DNA from 2 places in the Streptomyces ficellus genome. Region 1 is predicted to be linked to the other one. Evidence: riboswitches for the same ligand, from Rfam matches in the RefSeq annotation. Region 1 holds a riboswitch; the other holds the start of a gene.
What was found. A riboswitch is a leader RNA that binds a small molecule or an ion and turns the genes downstream of it on or off. The one in region 1 is predicted to bind cyclic di-AMP.
Positions count from the first base shown of each region.

Region 2: another riboswitch for cyclic di-AMP. It lies ahead of EIZ62_RS28580 (C40 family peptidase); the one in region 1 lies ahead of EIZ62_RS07300 (M23 family metallopeptidase).

Region 1 covers NZ_CP034279.1:1,679,732-1,687,018, reverse strand. The annotation lists gene EIZ62_RS07310 (M16 family metallopeptidase) at 183-1,526, shown strand; gene EIZ62_RS07305 (M16 family metallopeptidase) at 1,523-2,917, shown strand; cyclic di-AMP (ydaO/yuaA leader) riboswitch at 3,317-3,480, shown strand; gene EIZ62_RS07300 (M23 family metallopeptidase) at 3,494-4,282, shown strand; gene EIZ62_RS07295 (GntR family transcriptional regulator) at 4,535-5,233, shown strand; gene EIZ62_RS07290 (HPr family phosphocarrier protein) at 5,424-5,705, opposite strand; gene EIZ62_RS07285 (bifunctional acetate--CoA ligase family protein/GNAT family N-acetyltransferase) at 5,893-7,287, shown strand, end outside.
Region 2 covers NZ_CP034279.1:6,356,222-6,363,508, reverse strand. The annotation lists gene EIZ62_RS28590 (ATP-dependent Clp protease proteolytic subunit) at 58-666, shown strand; gene EIZ62_RS28585 (hypothetical protein) at 670-987, shown strand; cyclic di-AMP (ydaO/yuaA leader) riboswitch at 1,316-1,488, shown strand; gene EIZ62_RS28580 (C40 family peptidase) at 1,492-1,968, shown strand; gene EIZ62_RS28575 (ATP-binding protein) at 2,035-2,466, opposite strand; gene EIZ62_RS28570 (8-amino-7-oxononanoate synthase) at 2,712-3,947, opposite strand; gene bioB (biotin synthase BioB) at 4,091-5,272, shown strand; gene EIZ62_RS28560 (adenosylmethionine--8-amino-7-oxononanoate transaminase) at 5,265-6,569, shown strand; gene bioD (dethiobiotin synthase) at 6,571-7,287, shown strand, end outside.

The DNA.
Region 1 (7,287 bases):
ACCGCGACCCGGAAGAGGGACGCCACGGGGATCCGGGAACTTCGCGGGGTGTCAGTCCGCTTGCATACAGTGGCAGCACTTCCACAGCGGTCCGCGGCAGGGCGCAGCAGCCGCATACAGTGGCAGGACTTCCGCAGCGGCCCGCAGCTGGACTTTTGCACATAGCGATCGAAGGGACGTACATGCCCATGGGTCACACGGCCACAGCCCAGGCCGGCTCCGGCGGCCTGACAGCGACCGAGCACCGCCTGGCCAACGGCCTGCGCGTGGTGCTCTCCGAGGACCACCTGACCCCGGTCGCCGCGGTCTGCCTCTGGTACGACGTCGGCTCCCGCCACGAGGTCAAGGGCCGCACCGGCCTCGCCCACCTCTTCGAGCACCTGATGTTCCAGGGCTCGAAGCAGGTCCAGGGCAACGGCCACTTCGAGCTGGTGCAGGGCGCCGGCGGCTCCCTCAACGGCACGACCAGCTTCGAGCGCACCAACTACTTCGAGACCATGCCCGCCCACCAGCTGGAGCTCGCGCTCTGGCTGGAGGCCGACCGGATGGGCTCGCTGCTCGCCGCGCTCGACGAAGAGTCCATGGAGAACCAGCGGGACGTCGTCAAGAACGAGCGCCGCCAGCGGTACGACAACGTGCCCTACGGCACGGCCTTCGAGAAGCTGACCGCCCTCTCCTACCCGGAGGGCCACCCCTACCACCACACCCCGATCGGCTCCATGGCCGACCTGGACGCCGCCACCCTCGAGGACGCGCGGAACTTCTTCCGCACCTACTACGCCCCGAACAACGCGGTCCTGTCGATCGTCGGGGACATCGACCCCGAGCAGACCCTGGCCTGGGTCGAGAAGTACTTCGGCTCCATCCCCTCCCACGACGGCAAGCAGCCGCCCAGGGACGGGACGCTGCCCGAGGTCATCGGCGAGCAGCTGCGCGAGGTCGTCGAGGAGGAGGTCCCGGCGCGCGCCCTGATGGCCGCCTACCGGCTCCCGCACGACGGCACGCGCGAGTGCGACGCGGCCGACATCGCCCTCACCGTCCTGGGCGGTGGCGAGTCGTCGCGGCTGCACAACCGCCTGGTGCGCCGCGACCGCACGGCCGTTGCGGCCGGTTTCGGCCTGCTGCGCCTGGCCGGCGCGCCGTCGCTCGGCTGGCTGGACGTGAAGACCTCCGGCGGTGTGGAGGTGCCGGACATCGAGGCGGCCGTCGACGAGGAGCTGGCCCGGTTCGCCGCCGAGGGCCCCACCCCCGAGGAGATGGAGCGCGCCCAGGCCCAGCTGGAGCGCGAGTGGCTGGACCGGCTCGGTACGGTCGCCGGCCGCGCGGACGAACTGTGCCGGTACGCCGTGCTGTTCGGCGACCCGCAGCTCGCCCTGACCGCCGTCCAGCGCGTCCTCGACGTCACCGCCGAGGAGGTGCAGGCGGTCGCCAAGGCCCGCCTCCGCCCCGACAACCGGGCCGTGCTGGTCTACGAACCGCTCAGCACCGACCACAGCGACCAGGCAGAAGAGGGGGCCGACCAGTGAGCGACGCCGCTGTGTCCCTGACGTCCATGGACTTCCACCCGCAGCCCACGCCGGGCACCGCCAAGCCGTGGGCCTTCCCCGCCCCCGACCGCGGCACCCTCGGCAACGGTATGACGGTGCTGCGCTGCCACCGCCCCGGCCAGCAGGTGGTGGCCGTCGAGATCTTCCTCGCCGCCCCGCTGGAGGCCGAGCCCGAGGGCCTCGACGGCGTCGCCACGATCATGGCGCGCGCCTTGTCCGAGGGCACCGACAAGCACTCCGCCGAGGAGTACGCGGCCGAGCTGGAGCGCTGCGGCGCCACCCTCGACGCGCACGCCGACCACCCCGGCGTACGGGTCTCCCTGGAGGTGCCGGTCTCCCGCCTGGGCAAGGCCCTCGGCCTGGTCGCCGAGTCGCTGCGCGCCCCCGCCTTCGCCGACAGCGAGGTCGAGCGCCTCGTCCGCAACCGGCTGGACGAGATCCCGCACGAGATCGCCAACCCGGCCCGCCGCGCCGCCATGCAGCTCTCCAAGGAGCTGTTCCCGGCCGACTCGCGCGTGTCCCGCCCCCGCCAGGGCACCGAGGAGACCGTCGCCCGGATCGACGCGGCCGCCGTACGCGCCTTCTACGAGGCGCACATCCGGCCCGCCACCGCCACCGCGGTCGTCGTCGGCGACCTCACCGGCGTGGACCTCGACGCGGTGCTCGCCGACACCCTCGGGGCCTGGACCGGCAACAGCGCCGAGCCCCGCCCCGTACCGGCCGTGACGGCCGACGACACCGGTCGCGTCGTCATCGTCGACCGCCCCGGCGCCGTACAGACGCAGCTGCTCATCGGCCGCATCGGTCCCGACCGGCACGACCGCCTGTGGCCGGCCCAGGTGCTCGGCACCTACTGCCTGGGCGGCACCCTCACGTCCCGGCTGGACCGGGTCCTGCGCGAGGAGAAGGGCTACACCTACGGCGTGCGGGCCTTCGGCCAGGTGCTGCTCTCCGGCCCCGACGGCGGGGCGGCCATGCTCGCCATCAGCGGCTCGGTCGACACGCCCAACACGGGCCCGGCGCTCGACGACCTGTGGAAGGTGTTGCGCACCCTCGCCGCCGAGGGTCTGACCGACGCCGAGCGCGAGACGGCGGTGCAGAACCTGGTGGGTGTCGCGCCGCTCAAGTACGAGACGGCCGCCTCCGTCGCGGGCACCCTCGCGGACCAGGTCGAGCAGCACCTCCCGGACGACTTCCAGGCGCAGCTGTACGCGCGGCTCGCGGAGACGGGCACCGTGGAGGCCACCGCGGCGGTCGTCAGCGCCTTCCCGGTGGACCGTCTGGTCACGGTCCTCGTCGGGGACGCGTCCGAGATCAAGGAGCCCGTCGAGGCGCTGGGCATCGGTGAAGTGACCGTCGTAGGCGGCTGATTGACGCGGCGTCTCCTGACGGCCCGTCCAGGACCCCGGCATCGCCCGATGCCGGGGTCCGCCCTGTTCCGCGGTCCGATCCGGGCCTCGCGAACGGTCCGGGCCCTGTGAACGATCCGTGGCGCCCGAACACGAGCGACGATCCGGCGCCGGGTGAGCCGCTGCCCGCCCCGGTGCCCGGTGCCCGGTGTCCTGGTCTGTGCGCCGGTGGCCGTGGCCTCCTCGCCGGCTCCTTCGCAGGTCTTTTCCGGGCCCATCCATATGTCCGCTTTGTTGCGGAGGCTAGGTGTCTGCCCTGTGGCGTGCGCTACAAAAAACCGTGTCTGTTTGGTGATTGAAAGATCGGCCGCTTAGCGTCTAGTGCGCTGTCCGACCGGAACCCGCCGCACCCGCGGCACCGGGCAGCCATCGCCGAGTCCCCGTCAGGCGCGAGCCTGGGGAGCCGGGGACCCATGAAGTCCCTGGGGTGAATCGGACGCCTTCGCACCCGTGCGGAGGGGCCCGTAGGAGACCTTCCTGCTCCGAACCCGTCAGCTAACCCGGTAGGCGAGAAGGAAGGAAAGGACCAGCCGCTTCATGGCGTTCACCCGTGCCACCGGGAAGCACCGTGCCCCGAGCCGTCTGAGCCGCAAGAGCGCACACGTCGCCGGAGTCGCGGCCCTCGCCACCACCGGCGTCATCGGAACCCTCGCTTCCCCGGCGCTCGCCGCCGCCCCGGACGCCGCTCCGGGATCGCTGGAGGACACCGGCCTCAACCAGGCGGTCATCACGGACACGCTGGCCGACCAGGTCGACGCCCAGGCCGCCGCCCAGGAGCTGGAGGCCCAGGAGGCCGCCGCCAAGGCCGCCGCCCAGGCGAAGGCCGAGGCCGACGCGAAGCGCAAGGCCGAGGCCCGGGTGAAGGCCGCCCGCGACGCCAAGGAGCGCGCCGACCGCGAGGCGGAGCGCAAGCGCCTCAACGCCTTCCAGCTGCCCGTCTCGGGCACGTACGTCAGCACCGGCTACCAGACCGGCGGCGCCATGTGGTCCTCCGGCAGCCACACCGGCATCGACTTCCACGCCGCCTCGGGCTCCCAGGTGGTCTCCGTCGGCGCGGGCACCGTCGTCGAGGCGGGCTGGGGCGGTGCGTACGGCAACAACGTCGTGATCAAGATGAACGACGGCACGTACACCCAGTACGGCCACCTGGCCTCGGTCAGCGTCTCGGTCGGCCAGAGCGTGATGCCGGGGCAGCAGATAGGCCTCTCCGGCTCGACCGGAAACTCGTCCGGCCCCCACCTCCACTTCGAGGCCCGTACCGGCGCCGACTACGGCTCGGACATCGACCCCATCTCGTACCTCCGCTCGCACGGCGTCAACGTCTGACCCACCTCTCTGCCAGCGCGGCGACGGCCCCGGTTCCTCTTCGGACCGGGGCCGTCGTCGTGCCCGGACATCCGCCAGGACGTCTGCCGGACGCCCTGGCGGGGGCTTTTCGGCCAACAGGGCCCCCGATTCCAGGTGCTCGCCGGAATCGCACCCCACGGGAATAGGGTCTTTGCCATAGAGTCACCAATAGAGTTACTCGACAGCTGCTCAACAGAGTCGTTTCGCGCGGAACAATGTGGGGGTTCTGGTATGCGCATTCCGGCGCACTCGGTGTGCACGGCGATCCGCGACGACATCGTCATCGGCGTGTTCGCGCGAGGCAGCCGCCTCACCGAGGAGCAGCTGGCCCGCCGCTACGGCGTCTCGCGCGTCCCGGTCCGCGAAGCGCTGCGCACCCTGGAGTCCGAGGGCTTCGTGACCACCCGCCGCCACGCCGGCGCGTGCGTCGCCGAGCCCACCGAGCAGGAGGCGGCCGACCTGCTGGAGATGCGGACGCTGCTGGAGCCGCTGGGTGCCGCGCGCGCGGCCCAGCGGCACACCGAGGCCCACCTGAAGGTGCTGCGGGGCCTGGTCAGGCTGGGTCAGGAGCGGGCGCGGCGCGGCCCGGGAGAGGACCTCGGGTCGCTGGGCGGCTGGTTCCACGAGACGCTCGCCCAGGCGTGCGGCAGCCCGGCGCTGTCGGCGCTGCTGACCCAGCTCCGGCACAAGATCGCCTGGATGTACGTGGCCGAGGAGCCCGCCCGGCCGGTCGAGGCGTGGGCGGAGCGCGGCGCCATCGTGGACGCCGTGGCCCGCGGCGACGCCGAACGCGCCCGCGCGCTCACCGCCCGCCACGTCGAGCGGTCCCTGTCCGCGTACCGGCTGCGCCGCACGCCGGGGAATGCGGGTGGTGGGACCGTGGTGAGGACTTCGCAACATCGCGTAAACACCGCGAGTGCCCGGAATTAACAGCGCTCCGGTAAAGGAGAGGGAGAAATTCGCACCCGATGAGCACCCAGAGCAATTCCGGGTCCGCCGAAAAGCGCCGAAAGCCCATGCCGCCCCGGACGGACGAAAGCGGAGCCGAACCGCCCGTTTCCGGGAGGACGACTCCGCTCGATGACTCCGCTTGACGACTCCGCTCGGCGCCGGAGAGGGGTCAGACGGTCTCGGGGAGCTCCTCGAGCCCCTCGGCGACCAGCTTCGCCAGACGGTCCAGGGCGGCGTCCGCGCCCTCCGCGTCCGAAGCGAGCACGATCTCCTCGCCGCCCTGCGCGCCCAGGCCCAGCACCGCGAGCATCGACGCGGCGTTGACCGGGTTGCCGTCGGCCTTGGCGATCGTCACGGGGACGCCGGAGGCCGTGGCGGCGCGGACGAAGATGGAGGCGGGGCGGGCGTGCAGGCCCTCGGCCCAGCCGACGTTGACGCGGCGCTCAGCCATGGTGTTGCCCTTCGAGTCTCGGCGGTTGTCTAGACCAGTTGTCGAATCCAGTCTCTCACGTCCCACAGGGTGCTCGAACCGGCCTTCACGGGGCCACGACCGCCGGTCGGCGCGCCTCGCCCCGCGTTGTCCCCCGCGTTGTCCACAGCACCTCCGCGACCGGCGCCCGCACCGTACGCTGGGGCCCATGCGGACCCCGTCGGATCAGCCGGAACACGTGTACCCCGATCACTGGGAGGCCGACGTCGTGCTGCGGGACGGCGGCACCGCGCGGATCAGGCCGATCACCACGGATGACGCCGAACGCCTGGTCAGCTTCTACGAGCAGGTCTCGGACGAGTCGAAGTACTACCGGTTCTTCGCACCCTACCCCCGGCTCTCCGCCAAGGACGTGCACCGCTTCACCCACCACGACTACGTGGACCGGGTCGGCCTCGCGGCCACCGTCGGCGGCGAGTTCATCGCGACCGTCCGCTACGACCGGATCAACGCCCAGGGCCTGCCCGCCACCGCCCCCGCCGACGAGGCGGAGGTCGCCTTCCTGGTGCAGGACGCCCACCAGGGGCGGGGGGTGGCCTCCGCCCTGCTCGAACACATCGCGGCGGTCGCGCGCGAGCGGGGCATCCGGCGGTTCGCCGCCGAGGTGCTCCCCGCCAACAACAAGATGATCAAGGTGTTCACGGACGCCGGCTACACCCAGAAGCGCAGCTTCGAGGACGGCGCCGTCCGCCTCCACCTCGACCTCGAACCCACCGACCGGTCCCTCGCCGTCCAGCGGGCCCGCGAACAGCGCGCCGAGGCCCGGTCCGTGCAGCGGCTCCTCGCCCCGGGCTCCGTCGCGGTCGTCGGCGCGGGCCGCATCCCCGGCGGAGTCGGCCGTACGGTCCTGCGCAACCTCCTCGAAGCCGGGTACACGGGCCGTACGTACGCCGTCAACCGCGCCCTGCCGGAGACGACGACCTCCCTGGACGGGGTGCCCGCCTTCCGCTCCGTCGCCGAGATCGGCGAGCCCGTCGACCTCGCCGTCGTCGCCGTACCGGCCGACCGGGTCCTGGAGGCCGTCGCCGACTGCGGCGAGCACGGGGTGCGGGGCCTGGTCGTCCTGACGGCCGGTTACGCCGAGCAGGGCGCCGGAGGCCGGGAGCGCCAGCGTGAACTGGTGCGCCGGGCACGCTCGTACGGCATGCGCATCATCGGCCCCAACGCGTTCGGCATCATCAACACGGCGCCCGGCGTGCGGCTCAACGCCTCCCTGGCGCCGCACCCGCCCGCACCGGGCCGGATCGGTCTGTTCACCCAGTCCGGTGCCATCGGCATCGCCCTGCTGTCCGGGCTGCACCGGCGCGGGGCGGGCCTGTCGTCGTTCATCTCCGCGGGCAACCGCGCCGACGTATCGGGCAACGACATCCTCCAGCACTGGTACGACGACCCCGAGACCGACGTCGTCCTGCTCTACCTGGAATCGATCGGCAACCCCCGCAAGTTCACCAGGCTCGCCCGGCGCACGGCGGCGGTGAAACCGGTCGTCGTCGTCAAGGGCGGCCGGCACAGCGGCAGCGCGCCCCCCGGCCACGCCGTGCCG
Region 2 (7,287 bases), 4.7 Mb from region 1:
CCCATTCTAACGAGATGTACGTCCTGTACATTTTTTACAGAGACAAGGAGCTGCGCGATGAGCCATGCCGCGCGTCATGTCCTGCCCGAGTTCACCGAGCGCACCAGCACCGGCACCCGCACCCTGGACCCCTACTCCAAGCTGCTCGAGGAGCGGATCGTCCTCCTCGGCACGCCCCTCGACGACACCGCCGCCAATGACGTGATCGTCCAGCTCCTGCACCTGGAACACGCCGCGCCCGACCGGGACATCGCGCTCTACATCAACTCGCCCGGCGGTCCGGTCAGCGCCATGACGGCCGTCTACGACACCATGCGGGCGATCCGCTGCGACGTGGAGACGACCTGCATCGGGCAGGCCGCGTCGACCGCCGCCGCCCTGCTCGCGGCGGGCGCGCCCGGCAAGCGCATGGCCCTGCCCGGCGCGCGCGTGCTGATCCAGCAGCCGTCCTTCGACGAGCCGTTGCACGGCCGGCCGACGGATCTCGGCATCCACGCGGACGAGTTGCTCCGGCTGCGCGGCCAACTGGCGGCGATCCTGGCCCTCCACACCGGCCGGAGCCGGGAGCGCGTCGACGCCGACCTGGAGCGAGACACGTTCCTCGACGCGTCCGCCGCCGTGGCGTACGGCCTGGTGGACCAGGTCGTGCCCCGGCGCGGGAGGTGAGCGGTGCTGCCACCGGAGCATCCGCCGCTCCCCGCGCTCACCCGGGCCGAAAGCGCGTTCGTCGACAGCTGGCTCGAAGCGGTCGACCTGCTGGGGCGGACCAACCCGGCGCGGGCCACCCATACGTACAGCGCCCTGCGCGCGGCGCAGGCCCTCGTGGGGCGCGCGACGGCGCTGCGCGAGGCCCTGACCTGGATGCACGAGCGCGGCGAGAGCGAAGTACATGCCCATACGCTGGCGCGAGCCCTGCGGGTGCTTGACGGCGAACGGCGCGCGGGTCGCGTGACAGTCCCTCACAATCGAGGCGTGGGACCGACGTAGCCCTCCCCCGAACGGGCTCAGGAGTACGAGAACCGCTCCCTCGTTCAGCCTACGCATTCGGACGAATTTCGGACGACGCGAGTTGCGCAGCACGCGTACGCATCTGGCGGAATATCAGGTTCCGCCGCTGGTACGGGGATCGTCGATGTCACGTCGCCGGGCCCCAAATCGGCTCTGTCCACCCGAATGGATCAGTCGTGAGGAGCCTCACAAACGGCCGTTTCGACTCGGAATTTCCCCTCGGGATGGGTCAAGATCCCTGACGACGACAAGCCCCCGCCACCGCGGCGGGGCGGTCCGGGCGGACGCCGAGTCCTGCCGCCGTCCGGATGACTGGTCGACAGGAGTGGATCGGCAGGAGTGGAGGACCCGAGCAGTACGGGTGACCGAACGATGTACGTCCCATCGGTCGCCCTTGGGGTGAAGCCGCGCGAGCGGCCGGGCAACTTCGCCAGCCCGAACCCGACAGGTCATCCTTCACAGGCGGCTGACGAAGGGTTGCGCATGACCGCGCAGATTCATGTCCCGTCTCTGCTGTCCCGGGCGGGTGCCGTCTCGGCACTCACCCTCGCCGCCGTCGGCGGCACGATGCTGGCGCCCGGCGCCGTGTCCGAGGCGCAGGCCGCCCCGGCGTACGCCGGCAAGGCGCTGAACGTCGCCGCGTCCAAGAAGGGCGCACCCTACAAGTACGGAGCGGTGGGCCCGTCCCGGTTCGACTGCTCGGGGCTCACGCTCTACTCGTACAAGAAGGCCGGCAAGACCCTGCCGCGTACGGCGCAGCAGCAGTACAACAAGACCCGGCACATCTCGGCGTCGAGCCGGCAGAAGGGTGACCTGGTCTTCTTCCATCGGGGGAGCAACGTCTACCACGTCGGGATCTACGCGGGTAACAACAAGATCTGGCACTCACCGAAGTCGGGTTCGGTGGTGAAGCTGGACAAGATCTGGTCGAAGTCCGTCTGGTACGGACGCGTCCGCTGATCGTCCGGCGATGACCCGTGGTGCGGGGGCGGCCGGGCGCGTCCGGCGCACCCGCACCGCGGGCGGTCAGGTCTGGACCGGGACCGACCAGGGCAGTGCGATCCAGACCGTCTTGCCGCCCTCCGCGGTGGGGGTGACCGAGAGGCGTCCGCCGCACTCCGCGGCGAGCCAGCGGATGATCACCATGCCGCGCCCGTTGTCCTGCTGTACGGCGGCGGGCAGCCGCTGCGGCCAGCGCGGGTGGCTGTCCGTGACCCCGATGCGCAGCCGCTCGTCCCGCTCCAGCCGGACGTCCACCGTGAAGGTCGGCGACTGCCCGAAGGTGTGCTGGACGGCGTTGGTGGCGAGTTCCGAGACGATCAGCCGTACGGTGTCGGCGGTCTCGGCCCCATCGGGGAGCCCCCATTCGCTGAGGACGCCCGCCACGTATCTCCGGGCGGCGGAGACCGAGACGGGATCGCTCGGCAGGGTGATGGATGCTTCCTGATGGTCCGCCATGGCGACGCTGTCCCTTTCCCACCGGGGCCGGACTCCGACACGAACCGGATGTTTTGTGAGGACGGCCTCGGATTGCGCTTCGCGCCAGACTGCCACTTATGTCGCTCCTGATGGGGGCGATCCACCAGGATCCGCATATATCTGTCGCCCGAAGCGGTGAACTCTGCTACTCGAGACCGGATTTGGGCGGCAAACTGGTGGGTTGGTCCGGCGGCCCGGGAGACGGTGACGTAAGGCAGGACCGCTCAGCCGACCGGGACCGGTGAGGTGCGGAGGATCGTCGCGACCGCCTCGTCCAGTTGACGTTCCGTCAAGTCGGCTCGGGCGGTGAGACGGAGGCGCGAGATGCCGTCGGGCACCGACGGCGGCCGGAAGCACCCCACCGCGAGCCCCTCGGCCCGGCAGTCGGCGGCCCACCGCACGGCCTGCTCCGGGGAGGGGGCCCGCACCGACACCACGGCGGCGTCCGGCCGCACCGCGGTCAGCCCCGCGGCGGTCAGCCGGGCGTGCAGGGTGGACGCCACCGTACGCGCCCGGCCGGCGAGGTCCGGCTCGGCGCGCAGCAGCCGCAGGCTCGCCAGGGCTGCGCCCACGGCGGCCGGGGCGAGCCCGGTGTCGAAGATGAACGTCCGGGCGGCGTTGACCAGGTGGTCGATCACCCGGGCGGGACCGAGGACCGCCCCGCCCTGGCTGCCCAGCGACTTGGAGAGGGTGAGCGTGGCGACCACGTCCGGGTCGCCCGCGAGCCCCGCCGCGTGCAGCGCGCCCCGCCCGCCCTCGCCCAGGACGCCCAGGCCGTGCGCGTCGTCGACCACCAGCGCGGCACCGTGCTCCCGGCACGCCGCCGCCAGTCCGGCCAGCGGCGCCGCGTCACCGTCGACGGAGAAGACCGAGTCGGTGACCACCAGCGCCTGGCGTCCCGGGTGGGCGCCGAGGGTCTTGGCGACCGCGTCGGGCTCGGCGTGCGGGACGACCGCGGTCTCGGCGCGCGAGAGCCGGCAGCCGTCGACGATCGAGGCGTGGTTGCCCGCGTCGGAGACGATCAGCGAGCCCCGGGCGCTCAGCGCGGTCAGGGCGGCGAGGTTGGCGGCGTAACCGGACGAGAACACCAGGGCCGCCTCGAACCCGCAGTACGCGGCCAGTTCCCGCTCCAGCTCGCCGTGCAGCTCGGTCGTCCCGGTCACCAGGCGCGAGCCCGTGGCGCCCGCGCCCCAGCGGCGGGCCGCCTCGGCGGCGGCCGCGGTGATGGCGGGGTGGTGCGTGAGGCCGAGGTAGTCGTTGCTCGCCAGGTCCAGGACGTCGGGCTCGGCCGGCCGGGGGCGGAGGGTCCGGACGAGACCCGCGTCCGCCCGGCGGCGCGCCTCGGCGTCGATCCATCCGAAGGGCGCGGCGGCAGGCGGGCCGGAGGACGGGCCGGAGGGTGTGGCGGGCGGCGGCCCGGACGGGGAGGCGGGCGGCGGGTCGAGCGGAGCCTGGGGCATGTCCGGTTCCCTTTTGTAGACAGCGAACAGACCCTAATGGTGGTGGGGTGGTACCGGAGTGTGGTTATACACACACTCGAAACGGACTCTCCTGTGGAGTTCCTCCTTGGCCCGGGGCCGTGCCGTAGGCCAGGATCTGCGTCATGGACCTGCTGAACACGCTGGTGGACAAGGGGCTTCGGCGCGAGCTGCCGACCCGCGAAGAAGCGCTCGCCGTGCTGGCGACCTCGGACGACGAGCTGCTCGATGTGGTGGCCGCGGCCGGGAAGGTACGCCGTCAGTGGTTCGGACGGCGGGTGAAGCTCAACTACCTGGTCAACCTCAAGTCCGGCCTGTGTCCCGAGGACTGCTCATACTGCTCCCAGCGGCTCGGTTCGAAGGCGGAGATCCTCAAGTACACCTGGCTGAAGCCGGAGGAGGCGTCCAAGGCCGCCGCCGCGGGTGTCGCCGGCGGCGCCAAGCGGGTCTGCCTGGTGGCCAGCGGCCGCGGCCCGACGGACCGGGACGTCGACCGCGTCTCGAAGACCATCGAGGCGATCAAGGAGGAGAACGAGGGCGTCGAGGTCTGCGCGTGCCTCGGGCTGCTCTCGGACGGCCAGGCGGAGCGGCTGCGGTCGGCCGGCGCCGACGCGTACAACCACAACCTCAACACGTCCGAGGGGACGTACGGGGACATCACGACCACGCACACCTACGCGGACCGGGTCGACACGGTGCAGAAGGCGCACGCGGCGGGTCTGTCCGCGTGCTCCGGTCTGATCGCGGGCATGGGCGAGAGCGACGAGGACCTGGTCGACGTCGTGTACGCGCTGCGCGAGCTGGACCCGGACTCGGTCCCGGTGAACTTCCTGATCCCCTTCGAGGGCACGCCGCTCGCCAAGGAGTGGAACCTGACCCCGCAGCGGGCGCTGCGCATCCTGGCGATGGTCCGGTTCGTGTGCCCGGACGTGGAGGTCCGGCTGGCCGGCGGACGCGAGGTGCACCTGCGTTCGCTCCAGCCGCTGGCCCTGCACCTGGCCAACTCGATCTTCCTGGGCGACTACCTCACCAGTGAGGGCCAGGCGGGCAAGGCGGACCTGGACATGATCGCGGACGCCGGCTTCGAGGTGGAGGGCACGGACACCACCACCCTGCCCGAGCACCGCGCGGACGCCTCGTCCTGCGGCACCGGTGGCGGGTGCGGCTCGGGTTCGGTGTGCGGCTCCGAGGAGCCCGCGCCCGCGCAGCCGGTGGCCACCGACACGGCCCGTACCGACCAGGCCCGTACCGACCTGGTGGCCGTGCGCCGCCGGGGCGCCGGCACCGACCTCGCGCCCAATGCGTGACGGCACCGGGGCCGGGCTCGACGCGGCCGGGCTGATCGCGCTCGACCGGGCGCATGTGTGGCACCCGTACGGTCCGATGCCCGGCCGTACCGACCCGCTCGTCGTGGAGTCCGCCTCCGGGGTGCGGGTGCGGCTCGCCGAACCGGCGCACGGGCACGACGAACTGGTCGACGGCATGTCGTCCTGGTGGTCCGCCGTCCACGGCTACAACCACCCGGTGCTCAACGAGGCGGCGCGCGGTCAGCTGGACCGGATGAGCCATGTGATGTTCGGCGGGCTCACCCACGAGCCCGCCGTGCGCCTCGCCACGCGGCTGGTCGAGATCACTCCGGAGCCGCTGCGCCACGTGTTCCTCTGCGACTCCGGCTCGGTGTCGGTCGAGGTCGCGATCAAGATGTGCCTCCAGTACTGGCGCTCGGTGGGCCGGCCCGCCAAGCAGCGGCTGCTGACCTGGCGCGGCGGCTACCACGGCGACACGTGGCAGCCGATGTCGGTGTGCGACCCCGAGGGCGGGATGCACGAGCTGTGGTCCGGCGCGCTGCCGCGGCAGGTCTTCGTGGGACCGCCCCCGGCGGAGTACGAGGAGTCGTACGCGCGGGAGCTGCGGGAGGCGATCGGGCGCCACGCGGACCAGCTGGCGGCGGTGATCGTCGAGCCGGTGGTGCAGGGCGCGGGCGGGATGCGGTTCCACGACCCGGAGTACCTGCGGGTGCTGCGGGAGGCGTGCGACGCGCACGACGTGCTCCTGGTGTTCGACGAGATCGCGACCGGGTTCGGGCGCACGGGCACGCTGTTCGCGGCGGAGCACGCGCGCGTGGCGCCGGACGTGATGTGCCTGGGCAAGGCCCTGACCGGCGGCTACCTGTCGCTGGCGGCGACGCTGTGCGCCAGCCGTGTGGCGGACGGCATCTCGCGGGGCGAGGTGCCGGTGCTGGCGCACGGCCCGACGTTCATGGGCAACCCGCTGGCCACGGCGGTGGCGTGCGCATCGATCGATCTGCTGCTGGGCCAGGACTGGCAGCAGGAGGTCAAGCGGATCGGAACGGGACTCCGGGACGGGCTGGCGCCGGCCGGCGAGCTGCCCGGCGTGCGCGACGTGCGCGTGCTCGGCGCGATCGGCGTCGTGCAGCTGGACCACCCGGTGGACATGGCGGCCGCGACGGCGGCGGCGGTCCGCGAGGGCGTGTGGCTGCGGCCGTTCCGGGACCTGGTGTACGTGATGCCGCCCTACGTCACGGGTGACGAGGACGTGGCACGGATCTGCCGCGGGGTGTTCGCGGCCGCGCGGGAGGGATGACATGTCGGTACTGGTCGTCAGCGGTACGGGCACGGAGATCGGCAAGACCGTCGTCACGGCGGCGCTCGCGGCGGTGGCACGGGCGGCGGGCCGCTCGGTGGCCGTGCTGAAGCCCGCGCAGACCGGGGTCGCACCGGCGGAACGCGGTGACGCGGACGAGGTCGTGCGGCTCGCCGGGGGCGGGGTCACCGCCGCCGAACTGGCCCGGTTCCCCGAGCCGTTGGCACCGGACACGGCCGCCCGGCGGGCCGGGATGGCGCCGGTGGGCCCGGCCGAGGTGGCCGACGCCGCGGCCAAGCTGGCGGACGAGCACGACCTGGTGCTGGTCGAGGGCGCGGGCGGACTGCTCGTGCGGTACGACGAGGAGGGCGGCACGCTCGCCGACGCCGCCCGGCTGCTGGACGCCCCGGTGCTGGTGGTGGCGCCCGCCGGGCTCGGCACGCTCAACATGGTGACGCTCACCGCGGAGGCGCTGCGGGCGCGCGGGCTGGTGCAGGCGGGCCTGGTCGTCGGCAGCTGGCCGGACGAGCCGGGGCTCGCGGAGCGGTGCAACGTCACGGACCTGCCGAAAGTCGCGGGCGCTCCGCTGCTGGGCGCGGTGCCCTCGGGCGCGGGCGCGCTGCCGCCGGACGTGTTCCGGGCCCGGGCGGGCCGGTGGCTGGCCCCGGCTCTCGGCGGCATCTGGGATGCGGACGCGTTCGCCGCGGCCGTACGCTCC